2 linked regions of the Antarctobacter heliothermus genome follow. The protein of the gene in region 1 interacts with the protein of each later gene in a pairwise test. Links are inferred from orthologs where the notes say so. Each region holds a gene or a part of one and is shown on either strand. Other genes may lie near its edges. The genes, in order: mtgA and ANTHELSMS3_RS21030.

The links.
Region 2: the proteins of mtgA (region 1) and ANTHELSMS3_RS21030 interact in binary tests that used the Escherichia coli proteins (3 or more experiments, as listed by UniProt). The link is inferred for Antarctobacter heliothermus from one-to-one orthologs.

Annotation. Positions count from the first base shown.
Region 1 is NZ_CP022540.1:178,386-191,411, forward strand. The notes cover bases 1-2,862. They hold mtgA (monofunctional biosynthetic peptidoglycan transglycosylase), read left to right. Parts: upstream 1-990; coding sequence 991-1,734; downstream 1,735-2,862. Other genes in these bases: gltB (glutamate synthase large subunit), read left to right, coding at 1-792; ANTHELSMS3_RS00960 (Ig-like domain-containing protein), read right to left, coding at 1,802-2,862. Also shown: more of ANTHELSMS3_RS00960, read right to left, coding at 2,863-12,499; ANTHELSMS3_RS00965 (type II secretion system F family protein), read right to left, coding at 12,764-13,026. UniProt on the Escherichia coli protein: Peptidoglycan polymerase that catalyzes glycan chain elongation from lipid-linked precursors. May play a role in peptidoglycan assembly during cell division in collaboration with other cell division proteins.
Region 2 is NZ_CP022540.1:4,443,694-4,448,560, forward strand. The notes cover bases 1,892-4,867. They hold ANTHELSMS3_RS21030 (peptidoglycan D,D-transpeptidase FtsI family protein), read right to left. Parts: upstream 4,292-4,867; coding sequence 2,492-4,291; downstream 1,892-2,491. Other genes in these bases: ANTHELSMS3_RS21025 (UDP-N-acetylmuramoyl-L-alanyl-D-glutamate--2,6-diaminopimelate ligase), read right to left, coding at 1,892-2,424; ftsL (cell division protein FtsL), read right to left, coding at 4,288-4,635; rsmH (16S rRNA (cytosine(1402)-N(4))-methyltransferase RsmH), read right to left, coding at 4,637-4,867. In the rest of the region: ANTHELSMS3_RS21020 (UDP-N-acetylmuramoyl-tripeptide--D-alanyl-D-alanine ligase), read right to left, coding at 1-934; more of ANTHELSMS3_RS21025, read right to left, coding at 931-1,891. UniProt on the Escherichia coli protein: Essential cell division protein that catalyzes cross-linking of the peptidoglycan cell wall at the division septum. Required for localization of FtsN.

The sequences.
Region 1 (13,026 bases):
GCCCGCTTCCTGCAGGACGGCGAAAAGATGCAGCTGTCTTATGCGGTGATGAACACACACCGCACCGTGGGCACGCGGATCTCCAGCCACATCGTGCAGAAATTCGGGATGCGCAACGCGCTGCAACCCAACCACCTGCACGTCAAGCTGACCGGCTCCGCCGGCCAGTCGCTGGGGGCTTTCGCAGCGCCGGGCCTGAAACTGGAGGTGTCGGGGGACGCCAACGACTATGTCGGCAAGGGCCTGTCCGGCGGTCTGATCGTGGTCCGCCCGCCGCTGGTATCGCCGCTGGTGGCGTCTGAGAACACGATCATCGGCAACACGGTGCTCTACGGCGCCACCGATGGATATCTTTTCGCTGCAGGCCGTGCCGGCGAACGATTCGCGGTACGCAACTCCGGCGCGTCGGTGGTGGTCGAGGGCTGCGGCTCCAACGGCTGCGAATACATGACCGGAGGCGTTGCGGTGATCCTTGGCGCCATCGGCGCAAACTTCGGTGCCGGGATGACCGGCGGCATGGCCTATATCCATGACCCGGACGGCACCGCCACGGCGATGATGAACATGGAAGGGCTTGTTACCTGCCCGGTCACCGTCACCGCATGGGAAGACCAGCTCAAAGGCCTGACCGAACGGCACATGCAGGAAACCGGCAGCCGCAAGGCAACCGACATCCTGCAAAACTGGGATCTGGAAAAGGCACATTTCATGCAGATCTGCCCCAAGGAGATGCTGGACAAGATCCCGCATCCTCTGGGCATCGAGGGCGATCTGGCCGTCCCGGCCGAATAAGCCGTCGTGTAACCACAGTCCCAAGGGCCCGGTCACGCGACCGGGCCCTTTTTCGGTCCGCCCGACCCACCCGCCTGTTTCTTCTGTCCGGAAATATCCCGGGGAGCGCGAGGGGCTGGCCCCTCGCCTGCACAACATCCAGCACCGCACCACCGCTCAGGCGTTGGCGACCGGCACCGGCTGGGCTACAGAGACGTCATGGCAGTCAAGTCAAGAAAATCGACACGCGGCAAGCCGCGCGGAAAAAACAAAAAGGCCTCGCGGTCGTTTCGTCCCCTTGCCTTTGTCCGGCGCTGGCTGTGGCGAACCGGCTTGGCCCTGGCTCTGCTGGCGGTGTGCGTCGTTCTGCTGTTTCGCGTGGTCAATCCCCCCACAACACATACCATCTGGTCTGAATCGCGCCGCTTGGACGGCGTGCAGCGTACATGGGTTGATGCCGCGAACATCGCCCCGGTCATGCTGCGCTCGGCCGTGGCCGCAGAGGATGCAAATTTTTGCACCCACTGGGGCTTTGACATGGATGCCATCCGCGCCGCCATCGACGACGGCGCAAGCCGGGGGGGCAGCACGATCAGCCAGCAGGTGGTCAAGAACGTCTACCTCTGGCAGGCGCGCAGCTATGTCCGCAAGGCATTGGAGGCGCTGATGACCCCCCTGTTGGAGGCGCTCTGGCCCAAACGGCGTATCCTAGAGGTCTATCTCAACGTCGCCGAATTCGATGAGGGCGTCTTTGGCGTCGATGCAGCGGCGCGTCACTATTTTGGCGTCAGTGCGGGGGCGTTGACAGACCGGCAGGCCGCATTGCTCGCCTCGGTCCTGCCCAACCCCAAGGAACGCGAGGCCAACCGCCCCAGCGCCGCGATGAATAGGCGGGCGGCAACCATCATGGATGGCGCTGCGCTGATCGCCAAAGACGGCCGCGCCGCCTGTTTCGAAAACTGACAGGGTTTGATCTGATGATCCGATCACCCGCACGCGGCTGCCGCGTGCGGGTGTTTTTTCGGGCGCCTCAGAAGTCCAGCTTCAGCCCGTGTTCCAGTTGCAGGGTCTCTGCCTCCGGCATCGACAGCCGCGTCACGATCGCGCCACGGCCATTGGCAACCGGACGCTCCCGCTTGATGTTGAAGGTAAAGCGGCGGTTGTCGTCGATCTGCTCCACATCCACCTCAAGTCCCCAGGTCAAGCCGCTGGCAGCATCCGTCCGCTCCCAGGCAAAGGCCAGCCCCACACCGCAGTTCGTCGCGTCGTCGTACGACGACAGCTCGCAGACAAAGCGCGGGGTAAAGGCCGTGCGCATCATGCCGGCCAGTGCCTCTGCCCCGCCCGGTGCGGCCAGGCTTTCGAACCGGATTTCCGCCGTGGCGCGCACGCCGCTGAAATCGTCCAGATCGATCACGCCGTCATGGCTCAGCCCCAGTTGCGTGGCGGTGACATCCGCATCCCCGGCCTTGGCATAGGACAGGTCCAGCCCGACCCGCGGCTTCATCACAAAGCTGTCAAAGGCCCGCTCCCCCGAAACGCCAACCCCGGCAAACCCGGCAAGATAGCTGTATTGGCCGGTGGCGTTGATCGGCGCGGCGGCGGCATCAAAGTCGATGTCAAACGTGTGCCGCCCGGCTGCCCCGGCGACGTAGTAGTCCAGGAACAGCCCTTCCGCAAAGCTGCGCGCGCCGTACAGACCGCCATTGACACCAAATCCGTCGATGGACCCGTCGCCCAGTCCACTGACGTCGGTGCGGCTATAGTAGCCACCCAGGAAGTAACCGGACAACGCCTCATCGCTGATGAACCGCTCTCGCTGCCAGGCGAACTGCAACAGGGCCTGAACGCCGGTGTCCTCTGTCTTGTTCAGCGAGAAGGTGCCATCGAGGATCTCACGCGTGTCGGTAACACAGTTGTAAGCGTCGCGACCAAAGGTGCCGCGCGCAGCGCCGGTTCCGTCCTGCACCTGGACACTGCCATCGACGTCAAAACCCTCGATTGTTCCGCAATGCAGGTCACGTCCGGCCTGCAGGCGCTGCAACGCGCCCTTGGCCATCCGGCTGAACGCCTTGGTCTGGGTTGTGATCGTCTCCTTGAGATCGTCTTCAAGGATCTCGGTCAGCGGTTCACGGATCTGGTCGACAAGGTCGTCCGTCACCGTGACCGTCGCCAGTGCCAGCGGCGCACCGTCATAGCGGGTGTCGCCCGAGCTGACCACGACAGTCGGCTGACAACTGTGCGTGCCTTCCACCTTGTCATCGTCGATGGCGCGGATCGTCAGCGCCTGCGGCACCGCGTAGTCCGCCGACGTGAAGGTCATGCTGGCCGGGGACACGGAACACTGACTGTCGCCAGCAAAGCGCAAGGTGACCGGCGATGTGGGTGTTCCCAGCAACGCAAAGGTCATGGTGGCATCGTCGCCGCCGCCTTCGTTCGTCACAAGATCCACGTTGACCACCGCGATGTCGGCAAAGTCGTCATCGGCAATGTTGGCGCTGCGCGTGACCGTGGTGCCCAGCACCGTGGTCAGGTCACCCGCTGTAACGCCGGTCAGCGTGATCTCGACCGTTTCCGGCCCCTCGATCTCGCCGTCTTCCAGAACCGGCACGGTGATCGTGGCCGATATGGCGCCCGCCGGGATGGTCACGGTGCCCGAAAGCGCGGTGAAGTCCGTGCCGGACGTAGCAGAGCCTGCAACGGTGTAGCTGATCACCGTATCCACCGTCGAAACACGACCCTGCGTGATGGTAAAGGTGGCGTCGGTTGGCGCGCCGGCGTTCGCCTCTGCCCCGTCGGACGAGGCGGTGACTGTGACTAGGTTCTCGGCGCACTGTGTCATCGGGATGTTGTTGGACAGGACAAAGGGGTCGCCCGATTCAATCACAAAGCTGGTATAGAACGCCGGGTTTGCCGCCAGTGACGTGTCGGCAAGGAAACCGGTCGCGCCGGTCTCGGACGAGCCGATCACCGCCGGGTTGGCTGGCAGCAGCGTTGTCAGATCCAGCGTCCCAGAGGACAGCCGCGCCGTGCTGGGAATGCCCACCGCCGTGGGATAGTTGAGCGACATGGAATAGGTGCCCGGGCGCTGCGCGAACCACTGGATTTCGCCGGTTGTCCCGTCGCGGGTGATGTTGATGTCATTCAGCGTGCCCAGAGACCCATTGCTCCCCGAAGGCCCCGAGACGGTGAAGCCGCCGCCGGGGATGATGCGGCCATCGTCCTCGCAATAGAAATAGCCCTGCGGATCAAAGTCCTGATCGTCGGGGATGGCGTCACCGTCGCGGTCGCCAGTTTCTAGGATGTCGGCAACGCCGTCACCATCTGCATCCGGCAGCGGGGTCGGATTGGGCGTGCCGGTCAGGTCGGTGGTCACGTTGATCGCCGTGGCTGCATCGGACAGGTTGCCCGCCGCATCCGCCGCCGCGCCCGCGTCCAACGCGATTTCCACAGTGCCATCATGGTCCGGTGTGACGGTAAAGCTGTAGTCCGTGCCGCTACCAGTCAGCGCCGAAGCGGTGCCGTTGACCAGCGCGACACTGGTCAGGTCCAGACCGGTGACCACCTCCGAAAAGGTAAGCGTGGCAATAAAGGGATCGGCCTGAGGTGTGATCGGTCCGGCAAGGGTCGCAGTCGGAACAGCCACATCCTTGAGCTTGGTGTCTGTCGCATTCGCGCCAGTGTTGCCTGCCGGATCGGTCAGCGCAACACTCAGCGTTACAGTGCCATCAGACAGCGGCGACAGGTCCATACCGCTGATCTGATCGGTGGCGCTGGCGATGGTGCCTGCGCCGCTGACCGGCGTGCCGCCCCCGTCTGACGAGATGGTATAGGCAAAGCTGGCGCCGACCTCGGCCCCCGCAAAGGTAAAGCTGACCGCCGCCTGATTGCCCCCGTTGATCGGGTTCTGATCAAGGGTCGCACTATACCCGGCGGGCGCAACGACGTCCTTGGATACACTGGCAATGGCCTGCGGGGCCGGGTTGCCGGCTGCGTCGCTGGCATCGGCAGTCAGGCCAAGGGGGCCATCCGCAAGGGATGTCAGGTCAAGCGACACGGACCATGCTCCGCCGGTCACGGTGGCCACACCGGTCACAAGACCCGCTGCCGCATCGCTGACCGATACATTGACCATTGCCCCATCAAGCAGATCCGTTGAGGTGCCCGAGATCACGGTTGATGCCGCCTCTGCCCCATTGACCACGTCATCCCCGGCCAGCGGCGCGTCGAATGCCAGGCTGGGGGCTGTGGCATCCTTGATCGCGGTGTCTGTCGCATCATCGCCGGTGTTGCCCTTAAAGTCGGTCAACGTGACGGTGAGGGTCAAGGTGCCGTCAGGCAGGCTGGACAGGTCGATGCCGGTCACCTGATCGGTTGCGGTTGCGATGGTGCCGGTGCCGGTGACAGGCGCACCGCCCCCGTCCGAAGCGATGGAATAGGCAAAGGTCACGTCGGTGCCGGGCGCGCCGGGTCCAACCTCAGCATCGGCGAAGGTAAAGCTCACCGCTGTTGTGTTCGCGATGTTCACCGGGTCCTGATCCAGCGTGGCGGAATAGCCGGTGGGCGCGACAGTGTCCTTGAGGAAACTGGTCGAGGTCGAGGCGCTGTTGCCTGCGGCGTCGGAGACTACCGCCGTCAGGGTGATGGTCCCGTCGCCAAGCGACGACAGGTCCAGCGCATCGGTCCAACTGTGCGCAGGCGCGGGACCGGCGGTCAGGCCGGTCGTGACCGAAACGCTGCCCGCTGCGCCGTCGGTGGCGGTCAGGACAACCTGTACCGCGTCGGCGGCGTTCAGCGCCGTGCCCGATGCGGTGAACGCCGCAGCCTCTGCCGCGTTGACCGCGTTGGCGTAGAACGCGTTGGCGCCCGCCGCCGGATCGAGAATCTCGATCGTGGGCGCGGTGGTGTCCTTGGTCAGGGATGCGGTGTCCTGCACTGCCGGGTTGCCGGCCAGATCGGTCACGTCCGCTGACAGTTCATAGTCGCCATCCGCCAGTGCCGCGATGTCGAAAGTCAGGCTCCAGCTGCCCGCGCTGACCGGGGCCTCGCGATAGTAGACCGCCGTGCTGGCGCCGTCGCGCAGGATCAAGCGGACAATCGTGCCATCAACGACGCCCGTGGCGGTGCCGGAGACCGCAAAGGACGCGGCCTCGGCCCCATTGATCACATCATCAACCGCTATCGGCCCATCGATGGTGACAACGGGAACGTCGGCGTCTTTGGTGGCCGTGGCCGTGGCCTGCGGTGCCGGGTTGCCCCCGGCGTCCGAGGCGTTGGCAGTAAGGTTGAGAGCGCCATCGGTCAGCCCCGTGACATCCAGTGACAGCGTCCAGACGCCGCCCGCCACAGTGGCCGTGCCAGTTGCAAGCCCCACGCCGGTATCGGTCGCATTGACGGTCACCACGGCGCCATCGGCCAGCCCCGTCGAGGTGCCTGAGACGGTCACAGCTGCCGCCTCGGCGGCATTGATCACGTCATCTCCGGCCAGCGGGCTGTCGATCGCCAGACTGGGCGCATCGGTGTCCTTGGTCGCGGTGCCGGTAACGACTGCGCCCGCGTTCCCGGCCGGGTCGATCAGGATCACGCTGACGGTCAGTGTGCCATCGTCAAGCGAACTGAGGTCCAGCCCGGTCACATTGACCGTTGCCGTCGCCGCGGCAACCGTGCCGGGTGTGACAAGCGATGCGCCGCCATCGGACTCGATCCGCAGGGCGACAGTGGCCCCCACCTCAGCGCCGCTGACAGTGATGTCGATCGCGGTCTGGTTAGAAAGGTTCACCGGATCCTGATCAAAGGCCGCCGTGTACCCTGTGGGGGCGACGGTATCCAGTGTGGCGCTGGCCGTGGCCTGCGGGGCCGGATTGCTCGCCGCATCAATGGCATCAGCGGTAAGGGCCAGCGCCCCGTCCGCAAGTGCCGTCAGATTCAGCGTGGTCGTCCAGACGCCGCCCGTGACCGTTGCAGTGCCCGTGACGGATCCGGCAGCACCATCGGCCACCGCGATATTGACCGTCGCGCCATCCGCGAGGTCGGTAGAGGTTCCGGAAACGATGACCGCCGACGCCTCTGCCGCGCTGATCAGCCCGTCGCCCGCAAGGGGCGTATTGATCGCCAGCGCAGGTGCAACAGTATCCTTGCCGACAGTATCGGTGGCCTCCACGCCGGTGTTGCCCGCCACATCGGTCAGCGTGACCGTCAGGGTCAACGTGCCGTCACTCAGCCCCGACAGATCCAACCCGCCGATCACGTCGGTGATGGTCGCAATCGTGCCGGTCCCCGTGACAGCGGCACCGCCGCCATCCGACGCGATGCTATAGGCATAGCCCGCGCCAACCTCAGCCCCGGCAAAGGTAAAGCTCATCGCCGCCTGATTGGCCCCGTTCACCGGGTCCTGATCAAAGGCAACCGTATAGCCCGCAGGCGCGGTGGCATCCTTGGTCGTGGTGTCCGTCGCGTTCGCGCCGGTGTTGCCCGGCACATCGGTCAGCGCAACAGTCAGCGTCAGCGTGCCATCACCCAGAGCCGAGACATCGATGCCAGTGACCTGATCCGTCGCCGTGACGATGGTGCCTGTGCCAGTAATGGCTGCCCCGCCGCCGTCCGACGCGATGCTATAGGCATAGCCCGCGCCAACCTCTGCCGCTGCAAAGGTAAAGCTGACCCCCGTCTGATTGGCCCCGTTCACCGGGTCCTGATCAAAGGCAACCGTATAGCCCGCAGGCGCGGTGGCGTCCTTGGTCGTGGTGTCCGTCGCGTTCGCGCCGGTGTTGCCCGGCACATCGGTCAGCGCAACAGTCAGCGTCAGCGTACCGTCGCCCAGAGCCGAGACGTCGATGCCAGTGACCTGATCCGTCGCCGTGGCAATCGTGCCTGTGCCAGTAATAGCTGCCCCGCCGCCATCCGACGCGATGCTGTAGGCAAAGTCTGCACCAACCTCTGCCGCTGCAAAGGTAAAGCTGACCCCCGTCTGATTGGCCCCGTTCACCGGGTCCTGATCAAAGGCAGCCGTATAGCCCGCAGGCGCGGTGGCGTCCTTGGTCGTGGTGTCCGTCGCGTTCGCGCCGGTGTTGCCCGGCACATCGGTCAGCGCAACAGTCAGCGTCAGCGTACCGTCGCCCAGAGCCGAGACGTCGATGCCAGTGACCTGATCCGTCGCCGTGGCAATCGTGCCTGTGCCAGTAATAGCTGCCCCGCCGCCATCCGACGCGATGCTGTAGGCAAAGTCTGCACCAACCTCTGCCGCTGCAAAGGTAAAGCTGACCCCCGTCTGATTGGCCCCGTTCACCGGGTCCTGATCAAAGGCAGCCGTATAGCCCGCAGGCGCGGTGGCGTCCTGCGCCGTGCCGCTGACCTGGATGTCATAGACGGCTTCATCAACGTCGTTGCTGCCCAGCGAGAGATTAAAACTGAACGGCTGGCTGATGGTGGGATCGGTCTGAATCGCCGCTGCGGGCGTGTAAAGAATGGTGACGGTCGTGCTTCTGCCGATCGCAACAGAGGTCGAAAGCGGTCCGGTGACGCTGTCCACCACCACATTGGTCAACCCGAAAAAGACCGGCGATGGGGCCAAGGTCAAGACATCCGACCCCGTGTTGGAAATGGTCAGGGTCAGCGTCTGCTGCACGCCCGCGTCCAGTGTCCCCTGGATCAGTGTGCCGCCATCGGCAACCGCCCCCCCGACAGAGCCAGAGATGTCGATTTCCGGCGAGATCACGGTCAGCGTGGCCGACGCCGGGCCCGAATTGCCCAAAGATGAGGTCAGATCGCCGGTCAGATTGTTCAGCGCGCCCGCGGCCGTCGGCACGACATCGACATTGACGGTACAGCTGGACGCGCCGGCAAGGCTGCCGCCGGTATAGCTGAGGGTCCCTGTCCCGCCCGTGGCGCTCAGCGTTCCGCCGGTACAGGTGGTCGACGCGTTCGGGGTCGGCGCGACGACCAGATTGGCAGGCAGGGTGTCGATGAAGCTGATCGAAGTGGCGGCAAGACCGGACCCTGTGTTGTCGATGGTAAATGTCAGCGTCGAGGACTGGCCAAGACTGATGCTGGCCGGAGAGAACGCCTTGGTAAAGGCCGGCTGCGGCACAACGGTCAGCGTGTCGCTGGCGCTGCCCGAGTTGCCAAGGGATGAGGTCAGGTCGCCGGTTGTATTGACCAGGGCACCCGCCGTGGCGGCGGTCACATCAACCGCGATGATACAACTCGCCGAGGCAGCAACAGCCCCCCCGGAATAAGAGACGGTGCCGCTGCCCGAGGTAGCGGTCAGCGTGCCCCCGGTACAGGTGGTCGAGGCATTGGGCGTGGCCGCGACAACCATCCCGGCGGGCAGGTTATCGGTCACGTCCAGGGAACTGGCCCCGATGACTGCGGCACTGTTGTCCACAGTCAGGGTCATCGTCGTCGCAAAGCCTGCGGCGATTGTCGGATCGGCAAAGTCTTTGGAAAAGGTCGGTGCCGGAACCACCACAAGCGTATCCGACGCGGCAGATGCTGTCGGCACGCCGCTGACAAACAGTTGGCTGGTGGTATTGGAATAGTTGCCCAGCCCGGCGCCGCCGGGCACCGTGACCGTGGCGGTCAACGTGCAGGTCTGCCCCACTGCCACGCTGTAACCCGAGGCCGTGAGAAAGCCGCTGCCACTGAACGTGCCGCCGCCGCCACAACCTGCGCTGGCGGCGTGGCCAGTGGCCACCGTGCCGCTCAGCATCGCATCCAGATCGTCGGTAAAGCTGATGCCGGACACCGCTCCGCTGCCAGTGTTGACAACGGACAGGCTAAGCACGGTGCTGCCGCCCGCAGGCACACCCACATCGGCAAAGGACTTGCTGAACATCAGGTCAACGACCGCCGCCACCTCAAGCGTATCGCTGGCGGCATCACCTGTCACATTAAAACCGCCAATGGTCGCGGTGACGTCGGACGTGGTGTTCACGACCGTCCCCAGCGCGGCCGTGCCGGGAATGGTCAGCGATGTCGTTATGGTACAGGACGCCCCGCTCGCAAGCGCTACGCCGGACACGATGAACGAATCTGTTCCGGTGCCACTGAATGAACCGCCACAGCTATTGGACAGAACGCTGTCAATGATCGTCCCCGACAGCATGGCGTCCAAATTGTCGCTGAACGTGATGGCGCTGGCCGCGCGCGCTGGATCCTCGTTCGTCAGGGTGAATTCCAGCGTCACAGCGCCGCCCGGGGCAACTGGATCGTCGGTGAATTCCTTTGAGAGCGTGATCAGATTGCTTTGCACCTCCAGCGTCGCTGTCGCCGGATCAACGATGATTGCGCCTCCCATGTCCGCGGAAAGCGAGCTGGTCACGTTGCCATAAGTCCCGTCCGGCGCGCTCGCCGGTACCAACACCTCGACCTCTATTGTGCAAGTATCTCCGGACAGGACGGCCCCGCCTATATAGGTAAGGAATGTCGTTCCGGACAGCGACCCGCCGCAGGTGTCCGTGCTGGCCGGTCCCGTGGCCGCAAACCCCGAAAGATTGGCCTGAAGGTTGTCGGTGAAAAAGGTGATCGTCGCGTCATCGGTCGGGTGCACGTTCTCGATTGAAAAGCGCAGCGTAGTTGTCTCACCCGCAATCACCGGGGTGTCCACGAACTCTTTGGTAAAGTTCAGGCCGACCACGGACAGATCGTCACGCGCCGTGCCAAAGCCGAACGTCGTCCCGTTTGCTGTGCCGGACAGGGCATCTGTGGTGTTGCTATAGGTGCCGATTGCGGCGGAGGCGGGAACGTTCACTGTAACCGGAATGGCACAGGAATCCCCGTTCGCGCTCAGCGCACCGCCGGTGAAGGTCAACAAGGTGTTCCCTGCCGACCCTGATAGCGTCCCGCCACAGGCCGAGATCGGCAGCCCTGTCGCCGTGGCCCCGGACAACATGGCATCCAGATCATCGGTAAACGACAGCGCCGAAACAGCGGCGGATTCCGCGCCGGTGACAATATCAAACGTCAGGGTGACGGTACCGCCCGGCACCGCGCTGCTCGCAAACGTCTTGTTGAACACAACGTCCGCCCCGGCCCCCACGACAAAGCTGTCGCTGTCTCCCAGACCGGTGACGCTGCCGCCCGCAAGGGTGGCGGTCACTTGATCTGTGACCAGCGTGTAGGTGCCGCCCGACAGATCGCCCGGCGTGGTCAAAACAACGTCAAAAGTACAGCTTGCGCCGATCGCCAGCGAACCGCCCGTCAGTTCGATTCCCTGATCATCGGCACCAGGAAACACAAAGCCAATGCTCGAACCCGCGCCACAGGGGGCCGCAGGCAGGGTCGCGGTCAGCGGGAAGGACAGCGGCGGGATCGGATCCAGCAGCACCCCCACATCCGACGCGGCATCAGTCGTCGAGGTGTTGGTGATCGTGTAGCGCAACACGATGTCATCGCCCGCAGAAATCACCGGATCGGCGGCAAATGTGCCATCTTCGAGAATTTCGAACGCCAGCGTCGGCGCGCTGCCGCCTGCTGGGATGATCAGCGTATCAGTGGCCGCGTTGCCGGTGACCGGAACAGCGCCCACAGTGCCGGTGATCGTCGATGTCGTGTTGGGATAGCTGCCACCGACCGCACCGCCCGGCACCGCCAAGGCCACCTTGATCTTGCACTGATCGGCGGCGGGGACTGTTCCGCCAGTAAAGCTGATCGTCGAGGTGCCCGTGCCGCCAACTGTACCGCCGCAGGTGTTGGACAACAGGCTGTCATAGGTCAAACCGCTCAGAGCCGCGTCCAGATCGTCGCTGAACGCAACGCCCGTCGCGCTGTCAAAGCGGTTGAAATTGTTGATTGTGAATTCCAGCTCGGTGGTGCCGCCGGCATTTGCCGGGTTGATCAGGAAACTCTTGGCAAGGTTCAGCGCCGCCACCGTGACAGACAGCGTATCCTGAGCAGAGCCGACATCGACGAAATCGGCCTGCAGGCTGGTCCTGTTGACCAGATCGCCACCTGCGGTGGCCTTGACGTCAACCGTGACCGTACAAGAAGAACTGACCGGCAGAACCTCGAATCCGGGGAAACCATTGAAGCCGTTTGCGTCAAGCTGGATCGAACCGGACCCAGCCACCGCCGTCAGGGTCGTGTCCGGCGCGCTTAGGCTGATACAATCGGTCGTGGCATTGGCGGGGCTGGCAACCTCCATCCCCAAAGGCAAGGTATCGACAAGATCAAGGTTGCCGACCCGTACGCCGGCAGAGGGGTTGGTGATCGTAAAGGTCAGCGTCGATTTACCGCCCAACGACACGGAAGCAGGCGAAAAAGACTTGTCGAACGTCACGGCATCGGCGTCCACCGTCAGTGTGGTGCTCGCCGGGCCGGAATTTCCCAGTGTCGAGGTCAGGTCGCCCGAGGTGATGGTGCCGGTCGATGATGCCATCACGATCAGCACGATCTGACAAACACCGCCCCCAGCGATATCGGCATCGGCAAAGCTTAGCGTCGTACCGCCCGACGGCGCGGAAACGACCGCACCAACGCAGTCGGTATCCACTTCCGGATCACCCCGAAAGGTCATGCCTGCAGGCAAGGTAGTGGAAAAGGCCGCATCTAACGCCGCGCTCGCGCTGCCAGAGTTGTCAATCGAATAGGTCAGGGTTGAAACGTTGCCTGCGCCGATGGTCCCGGAGGACAACGCCGCGTTGAAGACCGGCTGCGCCATGGCGGCCGCCGATGTGAGAAGAGCTATGAACCAGACCGCCACAAACCGATTAAAAAGCTGACCGACCGACATAGAATTCCCTCCGCAAACGCCAAACCGCACATCTGCCCGCCAACCCTGAATGAGGGGGCACGCGACAGGTGTCCTGCGTATTTCACTTTTTCGTAACTGAGCGGTTTACCGCTGGGAAGCCTGCATGGTGGAAACAAGGCCAATTCTACCAAAGCGCGAAAAGAAGTGCGGCTTTCCAGAGACACCCATTAACGTCACCCGCCAAACCCCCGAAATTGAACACGGCTTGGCAATCAAGGGGAAAAGCGGCACCAAAGCCTCGTTTCAGGGCGCAACCAGCGTTTGCAGGTCAAAGATCGGCAACAAAACCGACAGCACGATTACCAGCACCATGGCCCCCACCAGCATCATCAGCGCCGGTTCCATCAACGAGGCAATCCTCTTGCGCTGAGTCGACAGGCCGTTTTCCACCAGCGCCGCCGCACGGCCCGTCATCCGTGCCAGTCGTGCCGACACCTCTCCGGCCCGGATCAACTGCCGCGCCACCGGGGGCACGACGCTCAGCGCCGTCAGCGCGCTGGACAGGG
Region 2 (4,867 bases), 4.3 Mb from region 1 along the record:
CCAGCGCCATAACTGCCAATGCCGGATCAAGACCCAGCGCATCGGCCACAGCCAGTGCGCCCATGGCGTTGACGGCAAAGTGCCTCCCCGGAGCCAGAACCTTGAACAGACGCGTCTCAACCCCCGCCCGGCCCACGGCCACCGTGCAGGCGTCTCGCACTGTGACGCGGTACAAACGGTACTGGTTGCAGGCCTTTTCGCCAAAGCTGACGGCAAAGCGGCGCCCCGCATCGGCCTTTTCCCGCAAGATCGGGCTGATCGGCAGATCGCCGTTGAAAATGGCGGTGCCGTAGGGTTCCAGTCCATCAAAGATGGCGGCCTTTTCGCGCGCAATGCCCTCAACGCTGTCAAAGGCGGCAAGGTGTGCGGGCGCGACAATCGTGACCAGCGCCACATGCGGGCGGGTCAGCCGCGCCAAAGGTGCAATTTCGCCGGGGTGGTTCATGCCGATCTCGATCACGGCAAAATCCACATCGCGTGGCATCCGCGCCAGCGTCAGCGGCACACCCCAGTGGTTGTTATAGCTTTTCTCGGCGGCATGGACGCGGCCCTGCGCGCCCAGGACCGTGCGCAGCATTTCCTTGGTCGATGTCTTGCCGACCGAACCTGTCACCGCAACGATCCGCGCGCGGGTGCGGGCGCGCGCGGCCTCACCCAATGCTTCAAGTCCGGCCTGCACATCCTTGACGATCAATAGAGGTGCAGAGTCATCCACACCCTCCGGCACATGGCTGACCAGTGCCGCCGCCGCGCCACTGTCCAGCGCTTGTTTGACGAAATCATGACCGTCGCGCGCCGCCTTGAGCGCCACAAACAGATCGCCGGGCTTCAGGGTCCGGGTATCAATCGACACGCCCGTTGCAGTCCAATCGCAGGGCGTGGTGCCGCCGGTGGCGGCGACCGCCTCGGCCGAGTTCCACAAAGGCGTGCTCATATCCCCTTCCCGTCCAACGCCGCCACCGCAATGCTGGCCTGCTCTACGTCGTCGAAGGGGTAAACCGTGTCTCCCACGGTCTGCCCGGTCTCATGCCCTTTGCCGCAGATCAGCAGCGCGTCACCGGGGCCCAGCCCGTCGACACCGCGCAGGATCGCCTCTGCCCGGTCAGCGACCTCAAGTGCCTCAGGCGCGCCCTGCATCACCGCTGCGCGGATCAAGGCGGGATCCTCAGAGCGCGGGTTGTCGTCGGTGACAATCACGCTGTCGGCGTTTTCGGTTGCTGCCATGCCCATCAGCGGGCGTTTGCCACGATCCCGGTCGCCGCCCGCGCCAACCACGGCGATCAACCGCCCCATGACATGCGGACGCAACGCCTTGCAGGCGGTCGCCACCGCGTCAGGGGTATGGGCGTAATCGACAAAGATCGCCGCCCCGTTGACGCGCTTGGCGGCCAATTGCATCCGTCCGCGCACCGTCCCCAACAGGGGCAGCACATCAAACACATCCTCCGGGTCACCGCCGCAGGCAATCACCAGCCCCGCCGCGACCAGAATGTTTTCCGCCTGAAAGCCGCCGATCAGGCCAAGGCGTTCCTGCCGCACCGTGCCCTCAAAGCTCAGCCGGATTTCCTGCCCCGTGGCATCAAACCTCTGTGCCTCAAGACACAGATCTGCCGCCTCACGTCCCACGGTGATCACCTCTTGGCCGCGTGCCCGCGCAATGGCGAGCATGTCCACGCCGCGCGGGTCGTCGATGTTGATCACCGCGATCCCGTCCTCGGGCAAGACGCGGGCAAATAGCCCCGCCTTGGCAGAGAAATACTCGTCAAAGCTTTCGTGGTAGTCCAGATGGTCCTGGGTGAAGTTGGTGAACCCCGCCGCCGTCAGCGTCACGCCGTCCAGCCGCCGCTGCGCCAACCCGTGACTGGACGCCTCCATCGCGGCGTGGGTCACGCCCGCCTCCGCCGCGCCGGACAACACCCGGTGCAGGGTGATCGGCTCTGGCGTGGTGTGCTTCAGCGGTGTTTGCCAATCGCCCTCAACGCCGGTGGTGCCGACATTGACCGCGCGCAGGCCCAGTTCCTGCCAGATCTGCCGGGTAAAGCTGGCGACCGATGTTTTGCCGTTTGTGCCTGTCACCGCAACCACGGTTTCCGGCTGAGATCCGAACCACAACGCGGCCGTATAGGCCAGCGCCTGACGTGGATCCTCGGCGATTACCAGCGCCGCGTTCGACGCCGCCAGTTCCGCCTCTGCCATCTTTGCGCCCGCCGCATCGGTCAGTACCGCTGCAGCCCCCATGCGCAAGGCGAACTGGATGAACTCTCCGCCATGCACCCGCGTGCCCGGAAGCGCGGCAAACAGAAAGCCCTCGCGCACCTCACGGCTGTCAACTGCCAGCCCCGTCACCGCGACCTCTTTTCCGCCACGCGCGGTAAGACCCAGTTGTGACAGACTCTTTGTCAGGATGCTGCGTTCAGACGCCATGTTTCAATCGCCCCCGGCTGTGGTTCTGGCCCTGCGGTTCCACAGGTAGCCCTGCGCCCACGCGGCCCTAGTCTGAGGCCGTCGTCAACGTCTTCTCCTGCCCCGTATCATAATCAGGACGCAAGTCCAGAAGCGGGGCAATTCGCGTGATCATCTCGGCGGCAACAGGCACAGCCGTCCAGCCAGCGGTGCGGCGCGGGGTCGATCCGGAGGTCTCGACCGGCTCATCCAGCATCACAACCAGCGCATAGCGCGGCGCATCCGTCGGGAACACCGAGGCAAATGTCGCAATCACCTTGTCCTTGTGATAGCCGCCGCCGCGTTCCTTGGGCTTTTCCGCCGTCCCGGTCTTGCCCCCGACCCGATAGCCCGGCACCTCGGCAAACGACGCGGTGCCCTTCTGCCCGATCACGACCTTGCGCAGCATCGTGCGCGCCTGTTCCGCCACCTCATCGCGCAACAGCTTGTCCCCCATGCGGGGGCCATCCTGTTTCAACAAGGTCGGCTGCACCACATGGCCGCCATTGGCAATCATCGCGTAGCCCGCCGCCAGATGCAGCGGCGAGACGGAAATCCCGTGGCCATAGGAAATGGTGACAGCCGACAGATCCGTCCACCGTTCGGGGATCAGCGGCTTGGCATTGCGGGCCTCGACGATTTCCAGAGGGGAAGGCGCGAACATGCCCAGATTTTCGTAAAAGTCCTTTTGCCGGCCCCGCCCGATCGCCATGACCAACTTGGCCGTGCCCCGGTTCGAGCTGCGCACAATCACGTCCTCGACCGTCAGCTTGCCATAGTTCTTGCCCTGAAACTCACCCACCTTGAACCCCAGCACCTCATAGGGCGGCGAAGTGTCGATCACAGTTTGCGGATGGACCAACCCCAGTTGCAGCGCCTGCGCTGCGGTGAAGATCTTGAAGGTTGAGCCGAGCTCATACAGCCCCTGCACCGCACGGTTGAACAGCGGACTGTCGCCTGCCTTTTCCCCCGCAATTGGCACGCGCGGGCGGTCGTTGGGGTCGAAATCCGGCAGGGACGCGATGGCAATCACCTCACCCGTGTAAATATCCATCAGCACACTGGCAGCACCCTTGGCGTTCAGCAGCTTCATGCCCGCATCCAGCACCTCTTCGGTGGCGGCCTGAATGGTCAGATCCAGCGACAGCGTCAGCGGCACGCCCTGCCGGGCAGGATCGCGCATTTCCGCATCAAAGTACTTTTCGATGCCCGCCGTACCGATCACCTCCGCCGCATGAACCCCCTCATCGCCAAAACTTGCGCCGCCCAAAACATGGGCCGCAATCGCGCCGTTGGGATACAGCCGCATTTCACGCGGGCCGAACAACAGACCCGGCTCCCCGATGTCATGCACTGCCTGCAACTGCTCGGGGCTCAGCTTTTTCTTGATCCAGAGGAACTTGGTCTTGGGGTTGGTAAACCGCGCCCCCAGCTTTTCGGCGTCGATGTCGGGAAAGATCGCCGCAAGCTGCTGCGCCGCACGCAGCGGATCAACCATCTGCTGTGGATGCGCATACAGGCTGTGGGTCGACATGTTGGTGGCCAGAATGCGGCCATGCCGGTCGGTGATGTCCGCCCGGGTTGCGACGATGGACGCCCCTGTCAACTGCGCGCGCGGCTCTTCGGGTTCCGACGCGGACAAGACCCCCATCCGCGCGCCCACCACGCCATAGGCACAGACGAACATGACCGCCAGCACCAGCAACCGCCCCTCGGCACGCAGTCGCAGCCGGTCACGGATCTCTTCGTGGCGCAGCCTGCGGTTCTCGCGTTCGATGACGTCGGGGTTTTCGCCATTCTGGCGGGCTTCAAGGATGCGTGCCAGCGGGCGCAGCGGCGTGCGGGTCATGGGTTTGTCGCTCCGGCAGAGGTGACATCGACGGGTTTCGTCAGATCAAGCGCCAGAGGCTGCGGATAGGCCACCTGATCAATGCTGCCAAACTGATCCGGGCGCAGCGGCAACAGCCCCAGCCGGTCAAAGTTCAGCTCTGCCAGATCGCGCAGCCGGTCGGGCCGATTCAGATAGGCCCATTCCGCACGCAGGATCGCCAGCCGTTCACGCGCGGCACCTATGTCGCGGCGCAGATCGTCCACGTTGTCCAGTTCCGCCTTGGTTCGGTAGTTTTCATAGTAGGCCCAATAGCCGGATGTGATGACGGCCATGGCCGCGAGCAGGAACAAAACACTGCGCATCTCATCGTCTCCTAGGTGTTTGTGGTGTTTGTTTCATCATTGGCATCGACAGTTCCGCCGCCTCGACCGGACGTGCGGGGATATCTGTCCGCCGCCCCACGCGCAGCTTTGCAGAGCGTGAGCGCGGGTTCTCTGCAAGTTCTTCGGCATCCGGCCCCACCGCCTTGCGCGTCAGGACCGTAAAGGGGTCCGTCGCCTCATGGGTCTGGTCGCCATAGCGGTTCACATGGGT